Regions from separate parts of the Mesorhizobium sp. WSM4307 genome, predicted to be linked through region 1. Evidence: predicted binding sites of a transcription regulator. Region 1 holds the regulator's gene; each other region holds the start of a gene.

Evidence for each region. The regulator PhoB, encoded in region 1, activates phosphate uptake and scavenging genes when phosphate is short. The targets are predictions, from matches to a motif close to TGTCATNNANCTGTCAT.
Region 2: the regulator PhoB is predicted to act here: its motif matches at 2,211-2,227, upstream of phnC (phosphonate ABC transporter ATP-binding protein).
Region 3: the regulator PhoB is predicted to act here: its motif matches at 1,750-1,766, upstream of ppk2 (polyphosphate kinase 2).

The regions. Positions count from the first base shown of each region.
Region 1 covers NZ_VFTB01000010.1:104,454-108,404, forward strand. The annotation lists gene pstA (phosphate ABC transporter permease PstA) at 1-443, shown strand, start outside; gene pstB (phosphate ABC transporter ATP-binding protein PstB) at 440-1,243, shown strand; gene phoU (phosphate signaling complex protein PhoU) at 1,269-1,976, shown strand; gene phoB (phosphate regulon transcriptional regulator PhoB) at 1,996-2,685, shown strand; gene FJV83_RS24295 (hypothetical protein) at 2,774-3,037, opposite strand; gene FJV83_RS24300 (ROK family protein) at 3,127-3,951, opposite strand, start outside.
Region 2 covers NZ_VFTB01000008.1:43,606-47,556, forward strand. The annotation lists gene phnE (phosphonate ABC transporter, permease protein PhnE) at 1-164, opposite strand, end outside; gene phnD (phosphonate ABC transporter substrate-binding protein) at 218-1,126, opposite strand; gene phnC (phosphonate ABC transporter ATP-binding protein) at 1,275-2,132, opposite strand; gene FJV83_RS19945 (DUF1868 domain-containing protein) at 2,358-3,068, opposite strand; gene FJV83_RS19950 (DapH/DapD/GlmU-related protein) at 3,152-3,769, opposite strand; gene phnL (phosphonate C-P lyase system protein PhnL) at 3,766-3,951, opposite strand, start outside.
Region 3 covers NZ_VFTB01000002.1:441,027-444,977, forward strand. The annotation lists gene FJV83_RS05735 (glycosyl transferase family 90) at 1-545, shown strand, start outside; gene FJV83_RS05740 (aldo/keto reductase) at 549-1,592, opposite strand; gene ppk2 (polyphosphate kinase 2) at 1,874-2,794, shown strand; gene FJV83_RS05750 (dihydrofolate reductase family protein) at 2,934-3,581, opposite strand.

The sequences.
Region 1 (3,951 bases):
ATTTCTCGGCGATCGCCGGTGCCGTGGCACTCGCCATCCTGGTCATCCCCGTCGTCGTGCGCACCACCGAGGACATGCTCAACCTGGTGCCCAACGCCTTGCGCGAAGCCGGCACCGCGATCGGCGCGCCGCGCTGGGTGGTCATCCGCTCGGTTGCCTATCGTGCCGCGCTTTCGGGCATCGTCACCGGCATATTGCTGGCCATCGCCCGCATCTCCGGCGAAACCGCACCGCTTCTTTTCACGGCGCTGAACAACCAGTTCTGGTCGAGCAATCTCAACGCGCCGATGGCCAGCCTGCCTGTCACCATCTTCCAGTTCGCTCTCAGCCCCTATGAGGAATGGCAGCAGCTGGCCTGGACCGGTGCACTCATAATCACATTGACGGTTCTCGCGCTCAGCATCTTTGCGCGCAGCCTGACCGGACGCAGAGAGGACAAATGAGCCAGATGTTGTCTCCAGACATGACGATCGCCGCAGAGGCGGCGACCAAGGCCAAGATCGAGGTCAAGAACCTCAATTTCTACTACGGCCAGTCGAAGGCGCTGAAGGACATCACGCTGTCGCTGCCCGAGCGCAGCGTCACCGCCTTCATCGGCCCGTCGGGTTGCGGAAAGTCGACGCTGCTGCGCGTCTTCAACCGCATCTACGAGCTTTATCCCAAGCAGACCGCCGAGGGCCAGGTGCTGCTCGACGGCCAGAACGTTCTCGACCGCTCGCAGGACCTCAACCTGCTGCGCACCAAGATCGGCATGGTGTTCCAGAAGCCGACGCCGTTCCCGATGTCGATCTACGAGAACATCGCTTTCGGCGTCAGGCTCTACGAGAAGATCAGCAAGGCCGAGATGGACGGCCGCGTCGAGCAGGCGCTCAAGCGCGCGGCACTGTGGACCGAGGTCAAGGACAAGCTCAATGCTAGCGGCCTCAGCCTGTCGGGCGGCCAGCAGCAGCGGCTGTGCATCGCCCGCACCGTGGCGGTGAAGCCAGAAGTCATCCTGCTCGACGAGCCTGCCTCGGCGCTCGACCCGCTGTCGACCGCCAAGATCGAGGAGCTGATCGACGAGCTGCAGGCCGACTATACGATCGTCATCGTCACCCACAACATGCAGCAGGCGGCGCGCGTCTCGAAGCAGACCGCCTTCATGTATCTGGGCGAACTGGTCGAATTCGACCGCACCGAGAAGATCTTCACGTCGCCCCGCGAGAAGCGCACGCAAGACTACATAACCGGCCGCTTCGGCTGATCGCACGCATACGAGGACCAGGATCATGGCCGAACACACAGTCGCAGCCTTCGACGAGGATCTCGGACAGATCAGCAGGCTGATCAGCGACATGGGCGATCTCGCCGGCTCGATGGTCGGCGGCGCCACCAAGGCGCTGCTGAACTCCGACAATGCGCTCGCCCAGCGCGTCGTCTCCGACGACGCCATCATGGATGCGCGCCAGCGCGAACTCGACGACCGCGCCATCACGCTGATCGCCAAGCGCCAGCCGATGGCCGACGATCTGCGCCATGTCGTCGGCTCGATCCGCATGGCCGGCGACCTCGAACGCATTGGCGACCTTGCCAAGAACATCGCCAAGCGCGTCGGTACTGTCGGCCTCAGCGCCACGCCGCGCGACCTGTCGCATTCCATCGACGCCATGGCGCAGCTGGTGCTGATCCAGGTGCAGGGCGTCATCGAGGAGTATGCGGCGCGCGATGCCGCGGCACTGGCGAAGCTGCGCGCCGACGATGAGCGCATCGACGTCAAATACACCTCCGTCTTCCGCGAACTGCTGACCTATATGATGGAAGATCCGCGCAACATCACGGCTTGCACGCATCTGTTGTTCTGCGCCAAGAATCTCGAACGCATCGGCGACCACGTGACCAATATCGCCGAGAATGCGTACTATGTCCTGACCGGCACGCAGCTGCCCGCCAACCGTCCAAAACAGGACGAGACGGCGATGTCGGCGCCGGCGGCCTGAGCGCAGGGGTAACCAACCGATGATCGCACCACGCATCATGGTGGTGGAGGACGAGGAGCCGCTCGGCGTGCTCCTCCGCTACAATCTGGAATCGGAGGGTTACCAGGTCGAGGTGGTGACACGCGGCGACGAAGCCGAAATCCGCCTGCAGGAGAACGTGCCCGACCTGCTCGTGCTCGACTGGATGGTGCCGGCGGTATCCGGCATCGAACTCTGCCGGCGATTGCGGATGCGGCCCGAGACCGAGCGGCTGCCGATCATCATGCTGACCGCGCGGGGCGAGGAAAGCGACCGTGTACGCGGGCTTTCCACCGGCGCCGACGACTATCTGGTCAAGCCGTTCTCGACGCCGGAATTCATGGCCCGCATCAAGGCGCTGCTGCGCCGCGCCAAGCCGGAAGTGCTGTCCAGCGTGCTCAAGGTCGGCGATATCGTGCTCGACCGTGAATCGCACCGGGTCTACCGCAAGAAGAGCGAGATCCGGCTCGGGCCGACCGAATTCCGCCTGCTCGAATTCATGATGCGCCATCCTGGCCGCGTGTTCTCGCGCAGCCAGCTGCTCGACAATGTCTGGGGCGAGACGATCTACATCGACGAGCGTACCGTGGACGTGCATGTCGGCCGGTTGCGCAAGGCGGTCAACAATGGTCGCATGCCGGATGTCATCCGTACCATTCGTGGGGCGGGCTACGCGATCCGGGAAGACTAGAGCTTGCCTCATCCCGATAAAATCGGGATGAGGCTCCAAGATCGAAACTCCAATCAGCAGGTAGTCGCCAATGCCGTGAAGAGGGTGATCAGCGGACTTCGACTTCTCCCAACAGATGTTGCCGCCTCATCTCCTCTTCGACCCATACAGCAACGCGCTGGAGCTTTGAATGTTTGATGTCTCGAATGATCAGCTGCGTAGTGGCCGCGTCGACCTCGCCGATAATAATTTCGCCCCAGCCGTTGGTTCGCAGGAAGCGGTAGACGTCCTCGCCGAAGTTGCGAACACGATGGACGAGGCCGTAAAACTCGGCCTGATCTATGTTGAAGTTGATCACCAACGAACGGGACATCAGCAGATCATACAGGCAGACACATTGCCAATTGATGTCGCAACGGGCCGAACGCGGTCGTTCAGAATGATCGAGTTTCGCCCTGACCGTCAGGCAACGTTCTTTCCGGCACCCGTTCTTGCCTGCACGCCCGGCGCGAAAATCTCCTGGTCGACGAAGGTCAGCGCGCGCATGGCGCAACCTTCGCGGATCAGCGGCAGTTCGTTCGGTTCGGTGTCGAAGGAGATCGATTCCGAGTGCTGACCACCGGCGGTCTGGGCGATCGCCTCGCGCAATGCCGGCTCGATCAGATCGAAGGCGGCGGCGCTGACGCCGACCATGGCAACGGGCGCCGGATCGATCAGCGCGAACAGGCTGCCGAGGCCGTAACCCAGTGCCTCGCCGGCCTTGCGATAGGCTTCGCGCTCGGGCCCGTCCCGTTCCCGTGCCGTCGCGGCCAGCGCCCGCATCTGCGCGTCGCTGACATCGGCCACCGGCTCGGTGTCCTCGCCGAGCTGCCTGGCATTGCGCCAGATGGCGTAATTGCCGGCATAGGCCTCGACACAGCCGCGCCGCCCGCAGCGGCAGAGCGCGCCGCCGGGCCGATGGATCATGTGGCCGAACTCGCCGCCCGAGGAATGGGTGCCGGTGAACAGCTCGCCCTTCAGCACCAGCCCCATGCCGATGCCGTGCGAAAGCAGGATGGCGATGAAGTCGTCGCGGTAGCGCTCGGGATCGCGCCTGCGCAGCGCCACCGCCATCATGTTGCAGTCGTTTTCCATGGTGGCGGGGATGCCGAACTCGGCTTCGAGTATGTCGGCGAAGGCGATGTCGGTCTGCGGCGTGATCGGCGACCACAGCATCGCCCGGGCCTCGGTATCGGTGATGCCCTGGATCGCCAACGCGATGCGGGCGACGCTGCGCACGTCAATGTC
Region 2 (3,951 bases), on a different contig from region 1:
TCGTCGGCGAACCACATGCTGGCGAACATCGCGGCCAGCAGCACGCCGACGCCGAGCACTGTATAGAACCGGCGCAGCGACGTCTGGCGTCGCCAGGCATCGGCCATCTGCTGGGGCGCGCCAAAAGGGGTTGTCAAAGAAGGGGCTGTCACGGAAAGGGTCATGATCGGAGATGCAAAAAGGGCGGTGTTTGACACCGCCCTTTTCGATTTCGCCATTAGCCGCCGATAGCTGCCTTACGGGCTTCGACAATGACGTTGTAGAAGTCCGGCTTGACCGGAACGTAGCCGGTGAAATCGCCACCTTCGACGCCCTCGAAGCAAGCCTTGTCCTTCTTCGGCAGCTCGGTGAAGAAGGCGGCGAGCTTGGCGGTCATCTCGTCGCCGAGCGCGGTGCGCACGACCAGCGGGCCGTTCGGGATCAGGCCCGAGCGCCAGACTTCGACGAAGTCGTTGGGGTCGACGGCGCCCTTGGCGACGACCTTGTGGAAGGTGCCGGAGGTGAAGCCGTTCTTGAAGTCGCCGATGCCGGAGGAATCATCGACCGCGACATCGACCTTGCCGTCGCGCACGGCCAGGATGTTGTTCTCATGGCCGCCGTTGAACTGGGTCGAAGCGAAGAAGGTTTCGTTCGAGGCGCCGGTTTCCTTCGGAATCTGGGTCAGCGGGATCAGGTAGCCCGAGGTGGAGTCCGGATCGGCGTAGCCGAGCTTCTTGCCCTTGGCCGACTTGATGTCGGTGATGCCCGAGGTCTTCAGAGCCAGGCCGATCGAATGATAGCCGGTGGAACCGTCGGTCTGCTTGGTGGTGAGGATCGGGGTCACCGCCTTCGGGTCCTTGAGATAGACGCTGGCGTAGCCGGATGCGCCGAGTTCGGCGAAGTCGAGCGTGCCGCCGAGCAGGCCCTGGATGACGCCGTCATAGTCGGCGGCAGGAAACAGCGAGACCTTCTCGAAGCCGAATTCGGCCTTCAGATGATCGGCCAGGCACTGGTAGTTGCGCAGCCGGTCGGTCTCGTTTTCACCGCCCAGAATGCCGACGCGGAATTCCTTCATGTCGGCGGCGTGGGCCATGCTGGTTGCCATGGCGAGCACCGAAACGGCGCTGAAAACCATCTTCCTGAACATTTGATGTCTCTCCTGTAAGTTCCGGCCCCGCGCCGGCAGCGTTCTTGATCTTGACAAGTGCCCTTGACGCGGGCGGACGATCCCAACCGCCCTTTCTCGGCCCATGATCTTTCCCGAAAACCGGATTCCACTTTTCGGGATCATGGGCTCAGTAACCCGGGAATGCGGGTTCGAGCGGTCCGGCGGATGCTGCGATCTTCTGCTTGAAGGCAACGCTGGTGGAGGTGATGGCCTCCGATATCTCTGCGCCATTGCTGTCGGCGCCATAGACGACGCGCACGGCCTCACGGTTGAGCTCTTCCGGCGGGCCGTCGAAGACGACCTTGCCGGCGGCCATGCCGATAATGCGGTTGCAATAGGCGCGGGCGGTGTCGAGCGTGTGCAGGTTGGTGACGACGGTGATGCCCTCGCGCAGATTGATGTCCTGCAGCGAATCCATCACCACCTTGGCGTTGAGCGGGTCGAGCGAGGCGATCGGCTCGTCGGCGAGGATCACTTTGGGCTGCTGCATCATGGCGCGGGCGATGGCGACACGCTGCTGCTGTCCGCCAGACAAGGTGCCGGCGGGCTGAAGCGCGGTGCGGGCTATGTCGAGCCGCTCGAGCGCGGCGACCGCCTCGGCGCATTCGGCACGCGAGAACATGCCGAGAAGGTTGGACAGGGTCGAACGGTGGTTCAATTTGCCGAGTAGGACGTTGGTCAGCACGTCGAGGCGCGGCACCAGGTTGAACTGCTGGAAGATCATGGCGCAATCGCGCTGCCAGCGCCGCAGCGGCGAGCCGCGCAGCCGGGAGACCTCGGCGCCGTCAAAAAAAATCGACCCCTGGCTGGGGTCGACAAGACGGTTGATCATGCGAAGAAGGGTCGATTTGCCAGCGCCTGAACGGCCGATGACGCCAACCATCTGACCCTGCGGGATCGAGATGTTGACGTCGCTGACGGCTGTGTTCTTGCCAAATCGTCGGCTGACGCCGCGGATTTCGAGCGTGGCAGAGCTTGCTGACATGAGCAGGTTCCAGTCCCGACCTTGTTGATCGTCAGGCCCTCGCCTAACGCAGCCACATGAACCTGCCATGTCGCCAGCATGTCAGTTTTGTTACGCTCCACAGGCGCGACGGCCGAAGCGCGTCGCTGAAACGAATTCATGCGACGCGCTCCAGGTATTTGGCTTTATGCATGTCGTTCTCCCGGGGCCACTTTCGGGCGACATGCATTGGCGCCTTGTCGGCGATCAGCCGAGCACCAGCAATTCCTCGAAGTGCTTCATGTCGCGGAAGGCGCAGAAGGCGGGCGCCTTGATCTCGATTGTCGGAGCCTGCCTTGCGAAAAGCGCCAGGCAATCGTCGAACAGAGCCTGCCACGCGGCGGCGCGATCGGAGGCGAGGCGCTGGATCTGATAGGCAAAGGTGATGTGGAAGACGTAGGCGTCATGATCGGGGTGCCGATAGCCGAACGGCACCGCCAGCGCATCGCGCCATTGACGCATGATGCGCACGTCCTCGTCGGTCGCGCCGGCCACGGTGAGACCGGTGGGCACGATTTCGATCACCTTGATGTTGAAAGGACCGAAGCCCTCGAAGCCCTTAAGGCGCTCCAGATAGAGGCGGGTCATGGCGTCAATGCTGGTGTCGAGCGGTACGTCCTGCGGCCAGTAAGGCAAGCGGCGACGATATTCGATGATGCCCTGGAACAGCGTCATATGCAGGCTGGAAATGGGCGTGAAGGCGAGCCGGTCGGCGTCGGGCATCGCCAGCATCTTCTCGCGCACCGCAAGCACCACGGCCTCGGAGGGCGAGCCGCTGACGAGATGGCTGACAACGGTGTTGCCGGGCTCGGTCAGGAAATTGCCCGAGGTGTCGTAGCGCGTGCCGAGATGCGCCGGCGGGGTCGGATTGGAGCCGGCAAAGAATCCGGCGAGCGAGGGTCTGACGGTGTCGAGCATGGCAATCTCCTTGGGAGATGGCGTCCTGTCCGACCCTGTGTCAGGGATATGAACAAGCCCCTTAATGACGATGATGTGAGGAGCTATCCCTCGTATTTCTCCAGGAAGGCCTCCGCCGACAGTTCGCGAAAATCATCGAGCGAAACGCGCAGCCGCACGTGGTCCCAGTCCCACCAGGCAAGCGCCTGGTAGCGTTCGGCGGTGCGGCGGTCGAAGCGCTCGCGGATCGGCTTGGCCGGCACGCCGGCGACGATGGTGTAGGGCGCGACATCCTTCGAGACAACCGCCCCGGCGCCAACCGCCGCGCCATCGCCGACGGTGACGCCCGGCAGGACGGTCGAACCATGACCGAGCCAGGTGTCGTGACCAATGGTGACGCGCTTGGCGCGGCGCTGGGCGAAGAACTCGCTCTCATGCTCGGCGTCGTCCCAATAGTCCGAGGCGCGGTAGGTGAAGTGATGCAGCGTCGGCCGCCAGGTCGGGTGGTTGGTGGCGTTGAGGCGCACGCTCGCCGCGATATTGGCGAACTTGCCGATCGTCGCGCACCAGACAGAGCAATCCTGCATCATGTAGGAATAGTCGCCGAGTTCGCTTTCCGAAACCCGGCTGCGGTCGGCGATCTCGGTCCAGCGGCCAAGCGTCGAATTGTGTACCTCCGCCGTCGGGTGGACCAGCGGCGTCTCCGACAATTTCCTGGTCATGCGGCGAGTTTTCCTGGAGCAAAAGCGGTGACGTCGATGATGCGGTCGGCAACCGCCTCGCGCACATCATGATCGTGGAAGATGCCGAGCAGGGCGACGCCCGCCGCCTTCTTGGCGGCGATGAGTTCGATCACCACGTCGCGGTTGGTGGCATCGAGCGAGGCGGTTGGCTCGTCGAGCAG
Region 3 (3,951 bases), on a different contig from region 1:
AGTTGTCTATGGTGGTCTGGCGCGGTGATCTCAACAATCCGATCAGGACACGGTTTCTGCAAGCGGTGCGCGACCTGCCATTCTGCGATGCCGGCTCGCACAAGCCGAACGCACCGGCCGAATACGCCAAGCCCTTTCTCAGCATCAGCCAGCACCAGCGCTACCGCTACATCGTCTCGCTCGAGGGCAATGACGTGGCGACCAACCTCAAATGGATCTTGAGCTCGAAGTCGCTTTGCCTGATGCCGCCGCCGACATACGAGACATGGTTCGCGGAGCGCCAGCTCGAGGCCAATGTCCACTATGTGCCGCTCGATCCGGATTTCGCTGATCTCGACGAAAAGGTGCGCCATTTCGAACGACATCCGGCGCAGGCAGAGCGCATCATTGCCGCGGCCAATGCCTATTGCCGGAAATTCTCCAATGAGCGAGACGAGCAGGCGATCTCCCTGCTCGTGCTCTACAAATACTTCGTGCTCAGCGGCCAGATCGAGCCCGATCCCGAGCTCTGGCGCTTCATCGAGGGCAAGCGCGCCTCCGCCTGATGGTCAGATGACGCTGCGGTCGAGAACCGTGTCGGCAGGGCCGAAGCGATCCTTGGCCGTCAATTGCTGGTGCCAATAGGGGTAGAGCACGGGCGGCCGGCTGACCGCGTCGAGGCGCTGGCGTTCCTCAGGGCTGAGCGCCAGGCTTGCGGCCGCGAGATTGTCCTTGAGCTGGGCATCGTTGCGGGCGCCGATCACCAGCGAGGAGACAGCGGGACGGCCGAGTAGCCAGGCCAGCGCCACCTGCGCGGCCGATACGCCGCGAGCCTTGCCGATCTCGACCAGCACATCGACGATCCGCCAGAGCCGGTCCTCGTCGCGGATCGGCGGCTCGGACCAGCCGGCGAGTTGCCGTGCGGTCGGGCTGTCGCGGTGGTATTTGCCGGACAGCAGGCCGCCGGCGAGCGGGCTCCAGACCAGCACGCCCAGCCCCTGGTCGACCGATATCGGCAGCAGTTCATATTCCGCCTCGCGTGCCTCCAGCGTGTAGTGGATTTGCTGGGTGACGAAGCGCTGCTGGTGACGGCTGTCGCTGACGCACAGCGCCTTCATCACCTGCCACCCGGACCAGTTGGAGCAGCCGATATAGCGCACCTTGCCCTGGTTGACCAAAGTGTCGAGCGCCGCGACCGTTTCCTCGACCGGGGTAAGCCCGTCCCACTGGTGGACGAAATAGATGTCGATGACGTCGGTCTTCAGCCGCTTCAGGCTCTTCTCGCATTCGCGGATCAGGTGGTGGCGCGACAGGCCTTCGTCGTTCGGTCCACTGCCGATCCGCATGCGCGCCTTGGAGGCAATCAGCACGTCGTTCCTGCGCTTGCCGCCGAGTGCCTCGCCGATGATCTCCTCCGACAGGCCGTTGGAGTAGACATTGGCCGTGTCGATGAGATTGATGCCGGCATCGATGCACATGTCGATCATGCGCTTGGCTTCGCCAAGATCGCTGTTGCCGACCGCGGCGAAGGGCCCGGTGCCGCCGAAGGTCATGGTGCCCAAAGTCAGTGTCGAAACCTTCAGGCCGGAACGGCCAAGGATGCGGTATTCCATGTCAGTCCTCGCGATTGCGTTAAATGGGGGCGGGGCCAAAGGGCAGCCCGGAATGCGACAGAGGATTTGTAGGACAATTCGGCCGGCTTGTCGCCATGCCATGGCGATGGATCGATTGGACATGGCGGACGCCGCTGCGGCCGCTATAGCGTCCGCCTGCAATAAAACCGTCACTGCCGCTCTATATTGAGGTCGGCTCAGGTGTTTCCCTTCCAGGCCGCTAGCCAGCAATTTGGGGCGCCGTATGGGAACCGACAGGGCTTGCAAGCGGAGCAGTGCAAATGACTGAGCAAAGACAGAATTCTCCCGCCAAGGACTGGCTCGAAGCCGAGCTCGCCGACACGCTCGACGAAGACTATGAGCTCGAAATGTCGGAGCCGGCGCTGTCGATGGAGATCGCCAAGATCTACAAGAACGCGCATCCGCCTTCGATCGACCGCATGCAATATTTTCGCGACCTGATCACCTTGCAGTCCGAACTGATCAAGCTGCAGTCCTGGGTCGCCTATCATAAGAAGAAGCTGGTGGTGATTTTCGAGGGCCGCGATTCCGCCGGCAAGGGCGGCGTCATCAAGCGCATAACCCAGCGGCTCAACCCGCGCATCTGCCGTGTCGTGGCGCTGCCGGCGCCGACCGAGCGCGAGAAGTCGCAATGGTATTTCCAGCGCTATGTCCCGCACCTGCCGGCGGGCGGCGAGATCGTGCTGTTCGACCGCTCCTGGTACAACCGCTCCGGCGTCGAGCGGGTGATGGGCTTTGCCGATGCCGGCCAGGTCGAGGAATTCTTCCGCGACGTTCCCGAGTTCGAGCGGATGCTGGTGCGCTCCGGCATCACCGTGGTCAAATACTGGTTCTCGATCACCGACGAGGAGCAGCAGATGCGCTTCCTGATGCGCATCCATGACCCGATGAAGCAGTGGAAACTGTCGCCGATGGATCTGCAGTCGCGCGTGCGCTGGGAGCAGTACACCAAGGCCAAGGAAGAGACCTTCGCCCGCACCAACATTCCCGAGGCGCCCTGGTTCATCGTCGAGGGCAATGACAAGAAGCGGGCGCGGCTGAACTGCATCGATCATCTGCTCAAGCAGATGCCGTATGAAGAGGTGCCGCACGAGGAGATCACGCTGCCGGAACGCGTCTTCAACCCAGAATACGAGCGCCAGACGCTGCCGCGCGAGCTCTACGTGCCGGAGAAGTATTGAACACCTTTTCCTTCTCCCCGTTTTACGGGGAGAAGGTGCCCGAAGGGCGGATGAGGGGCGGCGCTGACTTCGATCGTTGGCGTTGCGCAGCCAATCCTGTTCTGATGAAATTGCCGCTGGCGGGGAGAAAGCGCTGTAACTACGCCCGCTTGATCACCACATGCGTGGCAAGCGCCGTCGCCACCTGCTCGGTGCATTGATAGCCAAGCCTCAACATATCCAGGCCGGCGAAGAGGTGCTCGCCCTTGCCAAGCAACACCGGCGAGATTGCCAGATGCATCTCGTCGATCAAGCTCTCCTGCAGATATTGCCGGATGGTGGCGACCCCACCACCGATCCGCACATCCTTGCCGCCGGCCGCCGCCTTCGCCTGCTCGAGCGCCGAATGGATGCCGTCGGTCACAAAATAAAAGGTCGTGCCGCCTTCCATCGTGATGGGTGCCCGCGCGTGGTGCGTCAGCACGAACACCGGCACATGGTAGGGCGGGTTGTCGCCCCACCAGCCCTTCCAGCTGTCGTCAGGCCATTCGCCGCGGATCGGCCCGAACATGTTGCGGCCGAGGATCCAGGCGCCGACATTTTCGAAACTGCGCGCCGCGAACGCCTCGTTGATTTCGGTGGTGCCGCCCTCTTGCCCTAGCACCATCTCACGGAAGGTGCGGGTGTCGATAAACCACTTGTGCAAGGATTCCCCGCCGATGCCGAGCGGATTTTGCAGATCCTGATCGGGGCCGGCGCCATAGCCGTCGAGCGATAGGGTGAATGCGTTGACACGCAGCATGGACATGAAAGCCTCCTCGATAACCAGTTGCGTTTTGCAATCGGTTGTTGTTTAGCAAACCAATTGCAAATTGCAAGCGCTATTTTCTAAGGGGAAAAAGACACATACCCGGATCTCGCCTCCAAGCGATGTCCCTATCGTTTCGTGACGATCGATTCGGATCACAACCGGCCGCTGGGACGGCCGCCGATCGCCCGACGGGTGAAGCGGGTCAGGACGTATCCTCTGGAGGCGTTCGCCATGCCTCCTGGCGACGTGCGGGCTGCCGGCCGTCTCCGGCCGTGCGGCTATCATAGCCGGGGCTGCCGGTTTTTGTCTGCGGGAATTCGAAAGAAATGCCGACCGGTCGAAAGATTGGTGACGTCTACTGAAAGGC